DNA from 4 places in the Bacillus sp. T3 genome. Region 3 is predicted to be linked to each of the others. Evidence: riboswitches for the same ligand, from Rfam matches in the RefSeq annotation. Region 3 holds a riboswitch; each other region holds the start of a gene.
The links. A riboswitch is a leader RNA that binds a small molecule or an ion and turns the genes downstream of it on or off. The one in region 3 is predicted to bind S-adenosylmethionine.
Positions count from the first base shown of each region.

Region 1: it holds a riboswitch for S-adenosylmethionine, as region 3 does, so the genes downstream of both, RGF10_RS10040 (methionine biosynthesis PLP-dependent protein) here and RGF10_RS12250 (hypothetical protein) in region 3, are expected to answer to the same signal.
Region 2: it holds a riboswitch for S-adenosylmethionine, as region 3 does, so the genes downstream of both, metK (methionine adenosyltransferase) here and RGF10_RS12250 (hypothetical protein) in region 3, are expected to answer to the same signal.
Region 4: it holds a riboswitch for S-adenosylmethionine, as region 3 does, so the genes downstream of both, RGF10_RS04305 (methionine ABC transporter ATP-binding protein) here and RGF10_RS12250 (hypothetical protein) in region 3, are expected to answer to the same signal.

Region 1 covers NZ_CP137761.1:1,927,901-1,931,081, forward strand. Annotated here, with positions in the region: gene metC (cystathionine beta-lyase) at 1-703, opposite strand, end outside; gene RGF10_RS10040 (methionine biosynthesis PLP-dependent protein) at 703-1,815, opposite strand; SAM riboswitch class I at 1,900-2,012, opposite strand; gene RGF10_RS10045 (GTP cyclohydrolase II) at 2,212-2,955, shown strand; gene ribD (bifunctional diaminohydroxyphosphoribosylaminopyrimidine deaminase/5-amino-6-(5-phosphoribosylamino)uracil reductase RibD) at 2,968-3,181, shown strand, end outside.
Region 2 covers NZ_CP137761.1:1,044,370-1,047,550, reverse strand. Annotated here, with positions in the region: gene asnB (asparagine synthase (glutamine-hydrolyzing)) at 1-29, opposite strand, end outside; gene metK (methionine adenosyltransferase) at 399-1,598, opposite strand; SAM riboswitch class I at 1,829-1,970, opposite strand; partial or broken gene pckA (phosphoenolpyruvate carboxykinase (ATP)) at 2,281-3,181, shown strand, end outside.
Region 3 covers NZ_CP137761.1:2,369,018-2,372,198, forward strand. Annotated here, with positions in the region: gene RGF10_RS12245 (GerMN domain-containing protein) at 131-1,261, shown strand; SAM riboswitch class I at 1,315-1,417, shown strand; gene RGF10_RS12250 (hypothetical protein) at 1,513-1,836, shown strand; gene modA (molybdate ABC transporter substrate-binding protein) at 1,954-2,742, opposite strand; gene RGF10_RS12260 (ATP-binding protein) at 3,027-3,181, shown strand, end outside.
Region 4 covers NZ_CP137761.1:854,178-857,358, reverse strand. Annotated here, with positions in the region: gene RGF10_RS04310 (methionine ABC transporter permease) at 1-406, opposite strand, end outside; gene RGF10_RS04305 (methionine ABC transporter ATP-binding protein) at 399-1,424, opposite strand; SAM riboswitch class I at 1,678-1,794, opposite strand; gene RGF10_RS04300 (O-acetylhomoserine aminocarboxypropyltransferase/cysteine synthase family protein) at 1,921-3,181, opposite strand, start outside.

The sequences.
Region 1 (3,181 bases), 440 kb from region 3:
CAAGTACAGCCCCAAATGAGTTTTGTAAAAAGCCTAATCTTTTTGCTAATTCTTCATCCTTGACGACAGCTAGTCCAGCAACAACGTCACTGTGACCTGACAAAAATTTAGTGGCACTATGAAGGACAACATCAGCCCCAAGTTCAAGTGGTTTTTGGCTGGCAGGTGTTAGAAAGGTATTATCGACGAATGTAAGAGCGCCGCATTTCTTTGCTAGATCACTAATCGCTTGTATATCCGTTACCTTTAATAATGGATTTGAAGGCGTTTCAACATAGAATAATTTTGTATTAGGTTGAATGGCTTTTTCAACTTTTTCGAGGTCAGTCATATCAACAAATGTATGTTGAATGCCAAGTCTAGATAAAACCTCGGTTACCATACGGAAGGTACCACCATAAACATCCTCAGTAATGACTACGTGATCATTCTGTGAGAGAAGGAGAAAGGCAGTTGAAATAGCTGCCATCCCAGATGCAAAGGCGAATCCTTTTATACCACCTTCTAATTCGGCAATCACATCCTCCAAAGCTTCCCGAGTAGGGTTTAAACTTCTTGCATAATCATATTTTCCAAACTGATCGACATCAAACTGATGGAAGGTTGATGCATGCTGAATGGGCACACTCACTGCCCCAGTGTTCGGATCAATTTTATGGCGATTGTGAAGCAGTCTTGTTTCAAATGTGTAGTTTGTCTCCATTATACCGCAACCTCCTTTTTAGCGTGTGTAAGCGCGTGTTGTAAATCATTAATGATGTCTTCTGAATCCTCTAGGCCAACTGAAAAGCGTAAAAGCCGATTACAGACACCCGTTTCCTCACGAATGTGTTCAGGGATGTCGGCATGTGTTTGTGTCGTAGGGTAGGTAATAAAGCTTTCAACGCCTCCTAAGCTTTCTGCAAATGAAATCAGCTTCATGTTTTGTAGGAAGGGATTTACCCAGGCTGCATCTTTAATACGGAACGAAACCATTCCACCTTTACCAGGGTAAAGGACATCGATTACATCTTCGTGTGCGGATAAGAACTCCACGACTCTTTTTGCATTTTTTTCGTGTCGTTCCATCCGAAGTGATAATGTCTTCATGCCTCGAATCAACAGCCAAGAATCAAACGGGCTTAATACAGCACCAGCGGCATTATGAAAGAGGGCAAGTTTATCACAAAGTTCTTTGCCCTTTGCGACGATTAGACCGGCAAGAACGTCATTATGACCACCTAAATATTTTGTAGCGCTATGAATGACGATATCGGCTCCAAGTGTAATTGGTTTTTGCAGGAGCGGTGTATAGAAGGTATTGTCAACGATTAGTAAAATATTGTTTTCATTGGCGATTTTCGCAACTGCGCCTATATCGGTTTGCTCCATTAACGGATTCGTTGGTGTTTCAATAAAGATTGCTTTCGTTCTTGGAGATATGTATTTCGTAATCTCCTCAGGGTTTGTTGTATTCACATAATGGCTCGTTAAGCCCCACTTTTTAAAGCCTTGTTCAAGGAGTCGGTAAGTTCCACCATATAAATCTTTGGATACAATCCATTCGTCCCCTGATTGGAAAATCGATAATATGGTAAGGATGGCGGCCATGCCCGAACTACAGGCATATCCTTGGTCGCCAGCTTCTAGCTCTGCTATCGCCTGCTCCAAAATTTTTCTAGTTGGATTCCCAGTTCTTGTGTAATCAAATCCGGTTGATTGTCCAATTCCTTCATGTCGATATGCAGTAGAAAAATAGACCGGTGGATTTACTGTTCCTGTTGTTTGTTCACTACGATTTCCAATTTGCGCTAGCACAGTATCAATTTTGTACAAAGCCGCCACTCCTTTTCAAGTAAAAATAAAAAAGTCTTCTTTCTAAGAAGAAGACTTAAGTGTAGTTGGGACATTTAGCCATTCTCCTTATCTTTCAAGTTTTTACAACTTGCTGGACTTAGCACCTTTTCAATGATAAATCATTGATGGTTGCTGAGGTTTCATCGGGCCATACCCTCAACCTCTCTGGATAAGAAATAAAAATATTTTATTTTTTTAAACTTTACTATATATATAGTAATAATGTCAATTAGTTTATAAAAATATTCTGGGAAATCAATAAATATTCTCAATTAATTTAGGAAGCTTTATTACTTGACGCGTATTGTTTACTATTTTATGCTCAGTTACATAATTATAGTAAAAATAGCGTAGTGAAGAATGGGGATTGAAAATATGCTTTCAATAGAAGTAAAAGATATTTTAAAAGAAAAGATGACCATGATTAATATAGATAATAAACCAGCAATTTGTCTCGTCGGTCCAGTCAAATTACCCGTGCAATTAGGTGATAATGTTGTTACATTTAAATGGTACTCTTGGTTAAAATTAAAAGAGGAATACATAGATAAAGAACAGATTCTCGATTCACTTTCCACTGCCCGTTTGGCTGATTTACAGCAATCATCCATTTTAGTTTATGGAGATTTTGAACACAGTGAGCAATCGTTCGTTAGGTTTCATAGCATTTGTCATACGGGTGATATTTTTGGCAGCAAACGCTGTGACTGTGGATATCAGCTTCAGCAATCACTGAAAATGATTGTTGAGAATGGACACGGCGCATTGTTTTACTTGGCTAATCATGAAGGAAGAGGAATTGGCCTCTTTTCAAAATCATTAGCGTATTTATTGCAGGAACAGGGAATGGATACGGTTGATGCCAATCACGCATTAGGTTTTGAAGATGATTTAAGGGCTTACGATGAGCCATTGTTCATATTACGAGCCATGCGATCAAAACCAGTTGTCCTTATTACAAACAACCCGAAAAAGCTTCACGCACTTAAAGAAAAAGGTCTTTCAACTAATTCTCACATGCCGCTTTGGGGTGGAATTAGTGAACACAATGAAAAGTACTTAGAAACGAAAATCTTAAAATCTGGGCACATCCCAGAACAAACGCGAATACCTAGTTAAGGAGCTATTAAAATGAAAACAGACCAATATTTTATGAATATTGCCTTAGAGCTTGCCGCCACGGCAAGAGGGAAAACGAATCCAAATCCACTCGTAGGGGCTGTTATTGTTAAAGACGGGATGATTGTTGGCTCGGGTCTGCACCGCCGGGCAGGTGAACCACATGCGGAGGTGCATGCATTTCGTATGGCAGGAGACCATGCAAAGGATGCTACTTTATATGTTA
Region 2 (3,181 bases), 1.3 Mb from region 3:
TCATGTACACAACCAATAAAGCCACACATTATGTACGTTCACCTTCTCCGTTCATTTAAGAAGTTCTTTATTTAAATAAACAGCTGTGTTAATTAGAATGTTGATTTCCGCTCCAGGTACTCAGCGCCGCGCGGGGCGGGCGGTGAGCCTCCTCGGCGTTTTACGCCTGCGGGGTCTCACCTGTCCCGCTGCTCCCGCAGGAGTCGAGTACCTTCCGCTCCAATCAACATTGTGTGCAAACATGAAAATGTGCTATAACAAGCCTTATTTTAATAAAAGAACCCTCATTAATTTGATTATGAATCGACTCTTGCTGAATTCATACCTTCTATACTACCATATCGGAATCAAATAAAAAACAGGAGTTACATCCTAGTGTAACTCCTACTTTGTTCATATTAATTAGTAGCTTGCGCCTTCAATGTTTCTGCTTTATCTGTACGTTCCCAAGGAAGATCGATATCAGTTCTTCCAAAATGACCATAAGCAGCTGTTTGCTTATAGATAGGACGACGAAGGTCAAGCATTTTGATAATACCAGCTGGACGAAGATCGAAGTTTTTGCGAACAAGGTCAACTAATACATCCTCGCTTACCTTGCCAGTTCCAAACGTATCCACCGCAATCGATACTGGTTGTGCAACCCCAATCGCATACGCAAACTGAACTTCAACTTTTTCAGCAAGACCCGCTGCAACGATGTTTTTGGCAACATAGCGTGCAGCATAAGCAGCAGAACGGTCAACCTTTGTAGGATCTTTTCCTGAGAACGCGCCACCACCATGACGTGCATAACCGCCATAAGTATCAACAATAATCTTACGACCTGTTAAACCAGCATCGCCTTGTGGTCCACCAATTACGAAGCGGCCTGTTGGGTTAATGAAGTATTTTGTATTTTCATCAATTAGTTCTGTAGGAACCACTGGATTAATTACATGTTCTTTAATGTTTCGTTGAATTTGCTCTAGTGTAGCTTCTGGGTGATGTTGAGTTGAAATAACGATTGTGTCAATCCGCACTGGCTTGTCATTTTCATCATACTCAACAGTAACCTGCGTTTTACCATCTGGACGAAGGTACGGAAGAATATCCTCTTTACGAACCTCTGTTAGACGACGAGCAAGCTTGTGCGCTAACGAAATCGGAAGGGGCATAAGCTCTTTCGTTTCATTACAAGCAAATCCGAACATTAAACCTTGGTCACCTGCACCGATCGCTTCAATTTCATCATCGGTCATGTTACCCTCTCTTGCTTCAAGTGCTTGGTTAACACCCATAGCAATATCAGCTGACTGCTCATCAATTGAAGTTAGTACTGCACAAGTTTCTGAATCAAAGCCATACTTTGCCCGTGTATAACCAATGTTTTTGATTGTTTTACGAACAAGTTTAGGGATGTCGACATAAGTAGAAGTTGTGATTTCACCTGCTACTAGTACAAGACCAGTTGTAACTGAAGTTTCAGCAGCAACGCGAGCATTTGCATCCTTTGCTAAAATCGCATCTAAAATCGCATCAGAAATTTGGTCACAAATCTTATCCGGATGACCTTCTGTTACCGATTCAGAAGTAAACAAACGACGTTTTGTTGACATCTGAGTTCCTCCTTTTATATAGAAATAAAGCGAGGTTAATCAAGAATATGTAACTGTCCTATTTGTAACCTCAATTTGATACGGTACTCATTCCCTAAGTAGTATGAAATAAACATGGGGTTTTTATCCTGATAACAGAATAAAAACGACACGCGTCACTTCAAAAGGTGCAAAATAAAAACCTTTCCTATTAAATGAGGAAAGGTTTGAGTTAACAATTGCGCCTTTCACTCTTATCGTTCAAGGTTATACCTTGCGTCAGGTTAGCACCTTTGCTATGAAAAATCATTAGACTAATGTCTTGATAGATTTTTAACATAGCAGGTTGCTGGGTTTCATTGGGCCTGTCCCTCCACCAGCTCGGGATAAGAGAGTATCCGTTCAAGGTAGAATAATACCGTAACCGTTCAAATTGTGTCAATAGCTTTTTCAATTGTTCACGATTGTGTAACCATTTTTCGACAATTATCGATTTAAATCTACCTCATTATTAGTTCCTTATTTACTAAAATAGAATATCCTAATTAACAAATTAATTTAATTAACAACCATATTTAAGGAGGAAACCATAATAATTTAGATATTTTTTTAAAAAAGTGGATATTAGTATAGATTAATTAGTTAAATGTGTTATACTATTCACAACACTCAAAAATATTTGATAAAGGATGGTATTTATCAGATGAACTCTGTCAGTATCTCTAATGAACTAAATGTATTGTTAAAGGGTAGCAATATTCGTAATCAGCTTTCTGTACCGCAATTAGTTGAAAAGGTTTTAGAACGCAAAGAAGGAATTATCTCCTCTACTGGAGCTGTTCGTGCAACAACAGGGAAATATACAGGTCGTTCTCCAAAAGACAAGTATATTGTAGAAGAAAGTTCTTCTAAAGATAAAATAGAATGGGGTTCTGTAAACCAACCAATCTCTGAAGAAGCATTTTCAAATCTTTACAATAAGGTTATCAACTACTTGCAGCAAAAAGAAGAAGTATTTGTTTTCCGTGGCTTTGCAGGTGCAGATAAAAAATACCGCTTACCAATTCAAGTTATCAACGAATACGCTTGGCACAACCTGTTTTCTCACCAATTGTTCATTCGTCCAAATGATGGTGAATTAGAAGAGCATAATGATGCTTTCTCTGTTATTTGTGCTCCAAATTTCAAGGCAGATCCAGCAGTTGACGGAACTGCAACTGAAACCTTCATCATTATTTCTTTTGAACAGAGAACGGTCCTCATTGGTGGAACAGAATATGCAGGGGAAATTAAAAAATCTATATTCTCTGTTATGAACTATCTGCTTCCTGAAAACGGGATTATGCCAATGCACTGCTCTGCAAACGTAGGCGCAGAGGGTGACGTTGCTTTATTCTTTGGTCTCTCCTGGAACTGGAAAAACAACATTATCAGCAGACGCTAATCGCAAATTAATTGGCGACGATGAGCACGGCTGGTCAAATAACGGCGTCTTCAATATTGAAGGTGGCTGCTATGCAAAATGCATAAACTTATCTCGTGAAAAAGAACCACAAATTTTTGATGCGATTCGTTTCGGCTCTGTGCTTGAGAATGTAATCCTT
Region 3 (3,181 bases):
TTCTTTTTGGGAAGTCTGATAAATCAGTCTTTTTTGCGCTGGTTTGGACTATATAACGAAAAATCATTGTATAATAAGGGTAGGAGAAAATGGGACAGAAGATTGATAAATTTATAAAGGGGAAATTTATATGAAAAGGTTGATTACCCTACTAACCGTTCTACTTCTCATGATCGGTCTCATTGGCTGTACCTTGAATAAAGACAATACAAGTGACGAGAACCAAAACAATGAAAAGACAAATCAAAACAGCAATAACAATAAAACAGACACTAAAAATGATAGTGATGGAGTTAAGGAACCTAAACAAACGAAAGAAACTCTGCCAGATATTAGCGAATACTATCCAATCACTAAAAATACACGATATAGCTATGAAGGTATTGGAAATGAATACTCAACTTTCACGGTCTATCCTGATTATATTTCTGAGACAAAAGTCCAACAAAGAGTTGAGAATGGTGGAACAGTGATGGCAAATGTCTTGGAGATAAAGGACGGAAAACTAACGAAGGTCTATTCTAGAGGAGAAGCATACTATCGAGAGAATCTATTAAAATTGACCGGCGAGAATCAGGAAATTATGCTGATGGAGCCACTTAAAAAGGGGACAACATGGACGTTAAAGGATGGAAGTATCAGAACGATCACGAATATGACGGTGGATCTTACGACTCCTTCAGGTAATTATAAAGCAATTGAAGTAACGACAGATAAGGGCAATGATAAAACCTTAGATTACTATGCTAAAGACGTTGGCTTAGTGAAATCTGTTTTTGTTACAGGTGAAACTGAAATCTCCTCGACCTTATCAAAAGTAGAGGAAAATGTACCACTTGTTCAAAATATTACTTTCTATTATCCGAATATTAATGACGATAAAATATATTATCAAAGCAGGCCTGTTAGCTTTTACACAAATGAAATTACAAGAAAGGTTTTGACAGCAGCATACAAAGGGCAAAGTCCGAATCAATTAGGAACGGTTTTTTCAAAAAACACAGAGATTAATAGCCTATATTTAAATCAGGATGGAAATGTTTATCTTGATTTGAATAAAGCCTTTATTGAGGAAATGAGCGCTGGTGCAGCATTTGAAGGATTAATTCTTCAATCAATTGTTAATACGGTCGGACAATATTATCAATGTGAAAAGGTATTTCTAACGATTGATAATCAACCTTATGAATCAGGTCATATTTCGATGAATAAAGGAGAATCCTTTAAGGTTCAAAGTGCTGGAACGATTGAAATTAAGTAGAATTCCAGAATTTCCATATCTAAGCTACTATGTTAAAATAAATTAAATAAATAAGGTTATCGAGAGTGAACGAGAGTGCTGGCTCCAGGACTTCACAGCAACCTACTATTTGTAAGGTGCTCCTACCAGTAAAGCCTTGGCTTTGAATGATAACGACACCATCGAAGACTCTTAGGTGCATACTGTGTGCTATAAGAGTCTTTTTCGTTCTTAACTTGAAGCCTTCGAAAAAGGAAGGGGGGATAGTTATTATGAATATTAATGGAGTAGCCAGAGAGTATATGGCCCGTTTTCAGAGTGGGGAGGAATTTTTCAAACAGGTTGCTGACCAGATTGAAAGGCAGCTAAAGGAATGGGATCCTCAATATGAAGTATTTTTAATGAGGTTCTCTTATTACGAATTAGTCATTAAGAACGGTGAGCAATACTACAACATTCAACTAACTTATTCAGAATTAGATAGTCTGCAAAAAAAGGCACCATATGCACTTGATCGAAAAATATGGAAGGACTTAAATGCTCTAGGGCTGCCAATTATAAAAGGGTATGGGAATTATATTGAATCGATTCTATAGTTATACCGTTATAATCCTTCCCTTTTTTTCATTATAATAAAAAGCAAGAAGCCGTCAATTTGTGCAGGCTTCTTGCTTTTTTATTAATCGTAATAGGTATAAAGAATTTTGACAGCATTAGAGATTCTTAAACCCGTATTTATAAAGAATTTTCATTGATTCTTGGGTTTGGAGGTATTCAAAAAAATTCAGTGCTTCCTCTGGATTTGCAGTCTTCTTCAATATCCCGACTGGATAAACAATCGGGGAATGTAAGTTGTTCTGTGCTGTGGTCATTACTTTAACTTTATTTGAAGTAAGAGCATCCGTTTTATACACCATTCCTGCGTCAACATTTCCTGTTTCAACATATGTAAGCACTTGGCGTACATCTTTTGCAAAAACTAGCTTGGATTCGACTCTTTTCCAAATGTCTAAATTCACCAAAGTCTCTTTGGCGTATTTCCCAGCCGGGACTGTCTCGGGGATTCCAATCGAAATCTTCTCCGCCTTTTCTATGTCTTGAAATGATTGGATACCTGTCTGTGCTCCCTTCGGTATGATTAAAACGAGCTCATTCCCAATTAAATCCTTTGATTGATTCTTTTCAATGAATCCATCATTGACTAGTAAATCAAATTGGTCTTTTGCTGCTGAGAAAAACAGGTCAACCGGTGCTCCCTGGATAATTTGTTGATACAATGCACCCGATCCGCCAAAGTTATAGGTTATATTCACATTAGAATGTTCTTTTTCATATTTTGCTTTAATCTCATTTAAGGCATCTTGCAGGCTTGCTGCAGCTGAAATCGTTAAATCAACCTGCTTAATAGTAGCTTCCTGTTTATTTGATTCATCATTAGAACAGCCAATGACAGTTAATGTGAACACAAAAATAAAGAGGAGGATAAGGAATCGCTTTTGCAATAGAATCACCCTTCTTAAAGTATGTATGATAAAGTATGTAATTTAAAGTATAACTTATTATAAAGAGAATGGTTCAATAAGAAAAGGAAGCAAACGTTATTTTAAAAGAATTTTGATGGTATGAGAAATATTATTAAAGGAAAATTACGGATTGTGTCGAATTACTTATTAATGTTTTTTCTGTAGATTTTTAATAATGAAAATTCTTTTTGACAATTGAATGATTGTCTCTGCCGATAACTAGAAAAAAATATAGGGCATTCACGAAATGGAGCACATCAAAGATGGATAAAAAATCCAGATCAATAAGAGGGATTATTAGCTTTTCTTTTGTTTTTTTAATGGTTAGCACTCTCCTTACGATTGGTTATATTATTTTCTCTAATTGGAATGATGCTTCTGAAAGCGTAATTAATCAAATAGAGAATGATGCGGCAAA
Region 4 (3,181 bases), 1.5 Mb from region 3:
GACTATGTGTCGCCCCCATTGATTGAGAAGCCTCGATCACACCTTTATCAATTTCTCTAAGTGCGATTTCCACCATACGTGCATAAAACGGTGCAGCCCCAATAATTAAAGCAGGGAGTGCTGCATTTGCACCAAGCATGGTTCCTAACATTAATTTTGTAAACGGAATAAGCAAAACAATTAATATAATAAATGGGATTGATCGGAAAATATTCACAAAACCAGCAATGATAATGTTAATAAAGCGATTCTCCCAAATGTTCCCTTTATCTGTTAGAAACAATAATAATCCAAGTAAAAGTCCTAATATAAATGTGGTGATCACAGAGATTGACGTCATATAGATCGTTTCTTGTGTCGCAATCCATAATTGGTCCCAGTTCAGTTGCTCAATTATCTCAGCCATTCTTGATCACCTCCACCCCTACGTGCTGGGAATGTAGGAATTCTGTTGCTTTGTCAATTTCCTGTTGCTTCCCATCTAGATGTAGGAATAGCGTCCCATAAGAACCTGTTTGGGTCTGGGATATTTTCCCCTGCAAAATCGTAACAGTTAACTCATATTGACGGATCAAATTAGCGATTACTGGTTGCTCAGCTGCTTCTCCTACAAAGGATAATTGAACCACTTGTCCATGTGGATAACGTGTCAATAAGTTCTCAATCGTTTCTTTTGTTTCCTCTGGCTCCGTTACTTGTTGGACAAATCGCTTTGTAATGGCCTGTTCAGGATGTTTAAACACCTCTAAAACAGGGCCAAGCTCAACAATTTTCCCGTCTTCCATAACCGCAACGCGGTGGCAAATCTTTCGAATCACATGCATTTCATGTGTAATTAACACGATTGTCAGTCCTAGACGTTTGTTTATATCAACTAACAAATCTAAAATTGAATCAGTTGTTTGTGGATCCAATGCACTTGTTGCTTCATCACAAAGCAAAACCTTCGGGTTATTCGCTAGTGCTCTCGCAATCCCTACTCTCTGCTTTTGTCCTCCGCTTAGCTGTGAAGGGTATGATTCTTCTCTTCCTTCCAACCCAACGAGCTTGATTAATTCATCCACCCGTTTGTTCCGTTCAAGCTTCGAGATTCCAGCGATTTCAAGTGGAAATGCGATATTTTCTCGTACAGTCCGAGACCAGAGCAAATTAAAATGCTGGAAAATCATACTAATTTCTTGGCGAGCCTTCCTGAGAGCTGCTCCTTTAATCGAGGAAACCTCATTACCAGCCACTTTAATTGAACCTTGCGTTGGAATCTCTAGCCCATTCAGCATCCGAATCAAGGTGCTTTTTCCGGCACCACTATAGCCTATAACACCAAAGATTTCTCCTTCTTTCACTTCCAAACTCACGTCGTCAACTGCTGTTACACGACCATTTTTTGAAGGATAGATCTTGTTTACTCCTTTTATATGAATCATCCGATCACCCTCTTTTAATTCTTCCTAGCAGATGCTGTTTTGTTGGACTTCTAGTATTTCATTATGTTTTGAATGTTCTTAACCATTCATTCATAATTTGGCATGTTTATATGTTTTTTCTTTAATGTACCTTCATCCTGAATTCCAACAGTTAACAAATGCTATTTTAATAAAATTTAGAAAGAATTCGAACCTAATAAAAATGCCTATCTGCAAAATGAGCAGAAAGGCATAGTGAGTTTCTATTTCCCTTCTCTCATCTTCCAAAGTCGTATGACTTTGTGTGAATTGGCACCTTTTCACATTGCTAAGCAATATGACGGTTGCCTGGGCTTCATAGGGCACATCCCTCCACCTCTCTTGATAAGAGCAACTATTCTATTATTCAATCAATTATATGTTCTGAATTCCTTACTATTAAAGTGATTCTATCACGCATAAATTATTTCTGTCAATTAGAATATTTATTTTAAAATAATGGATATTTTTACCTAAGTTATTTGACAGCACTCGTTAAGCCAGTTGCTACTTCGATTGCTTGGTCAAGGTCTTCGATTAAATCTTCGACATTTTCAATTCCAATTGAAAGACGAATTAAATCTTCTGGAACACCTGCGGCTGCTAAGCCCTCTTCATCTAATTGCTGATGGGTTGTACTGGCTGGGTGAATGACTAAGCTTTTAGCATCGCCAACATTGGCAACATGTGTCCAAAGCTTTAATTCATTAATAAATTTCGCCCCTGCCTCACGTCCACCTTCAATTCCAAATACAACGACAGATCCAGGTCCTTTTGGTAAATATTTATCAGCAAGAGCTTTGTCCGGATGATCCTCATTTCCTGGGTATAAAATCCATTTTACGGCAGGATGTGCTTGTAAATATTTTATGATTTCCTTCGTGTTAGCAATATGTTCCTTCATTCTTACGTGCAATGTCTCTAACCCCAATGTAAGCTGGAATGCATTTTGTGGCGAGATTGCAGGTCCCATATCCCTCAACAGCTGAACACGAGCCTTAACGATAAAGGCTGCTGCCCCAAGCGCTTCACTATACACGAGATCATGGTAGCTTGGGTCTGGGGTAACGAACCCAGGAAACTTGCCCGTACCCCAATCGAATTTACCTCCATCCACTATGACTCCACCTAATGTCGTACCGTTTCCACCCAACCACTTTGTTGCAGAATGGATGACAATATCTGCCCCATATTCAATTGGCTTTAACAAGTACGGTGTGGCAAATGTATTATCGACGATTAACGGTACTCCTGCCTCATGCGCAATATCTGCAACCTTTTCGATATCTAAAATACGTAGGCTTGGATTGCCGATTGTTTCAGCAAACACTGCTTTCGTTTTATCCGTAATGGCCGCTCTAAAATTTTCTGGATCCTCTGCATTTACAAACTTCACATTAATTCCATAACGTGGTAGCGTCATCGCAAATAAATTATAAGTTCCCCCATAAAGAGTTGACGCGGCAACAATTTCATCCCCTGCCTGAGCGACATTCAAAATGGCTAATGTAATCGCCGACATTCCGCTTGCGACTGCGAGTGCTCCGATACCACCCTCTAGTAAAGCCACTCTCTCTTCAAATACCGTAACAGTTGGGTTATGTATTCTTGTGTAAATATAACCTGGTTCTTTTAGGGCAAATAAATTCGCAGCATGCTCAGTGTTTTCAAATTGATAGGCATTGCTCATATAAATCGGAACAGCACGCGCCCCAGTTACAGGATCTGGTGCTAAGCCA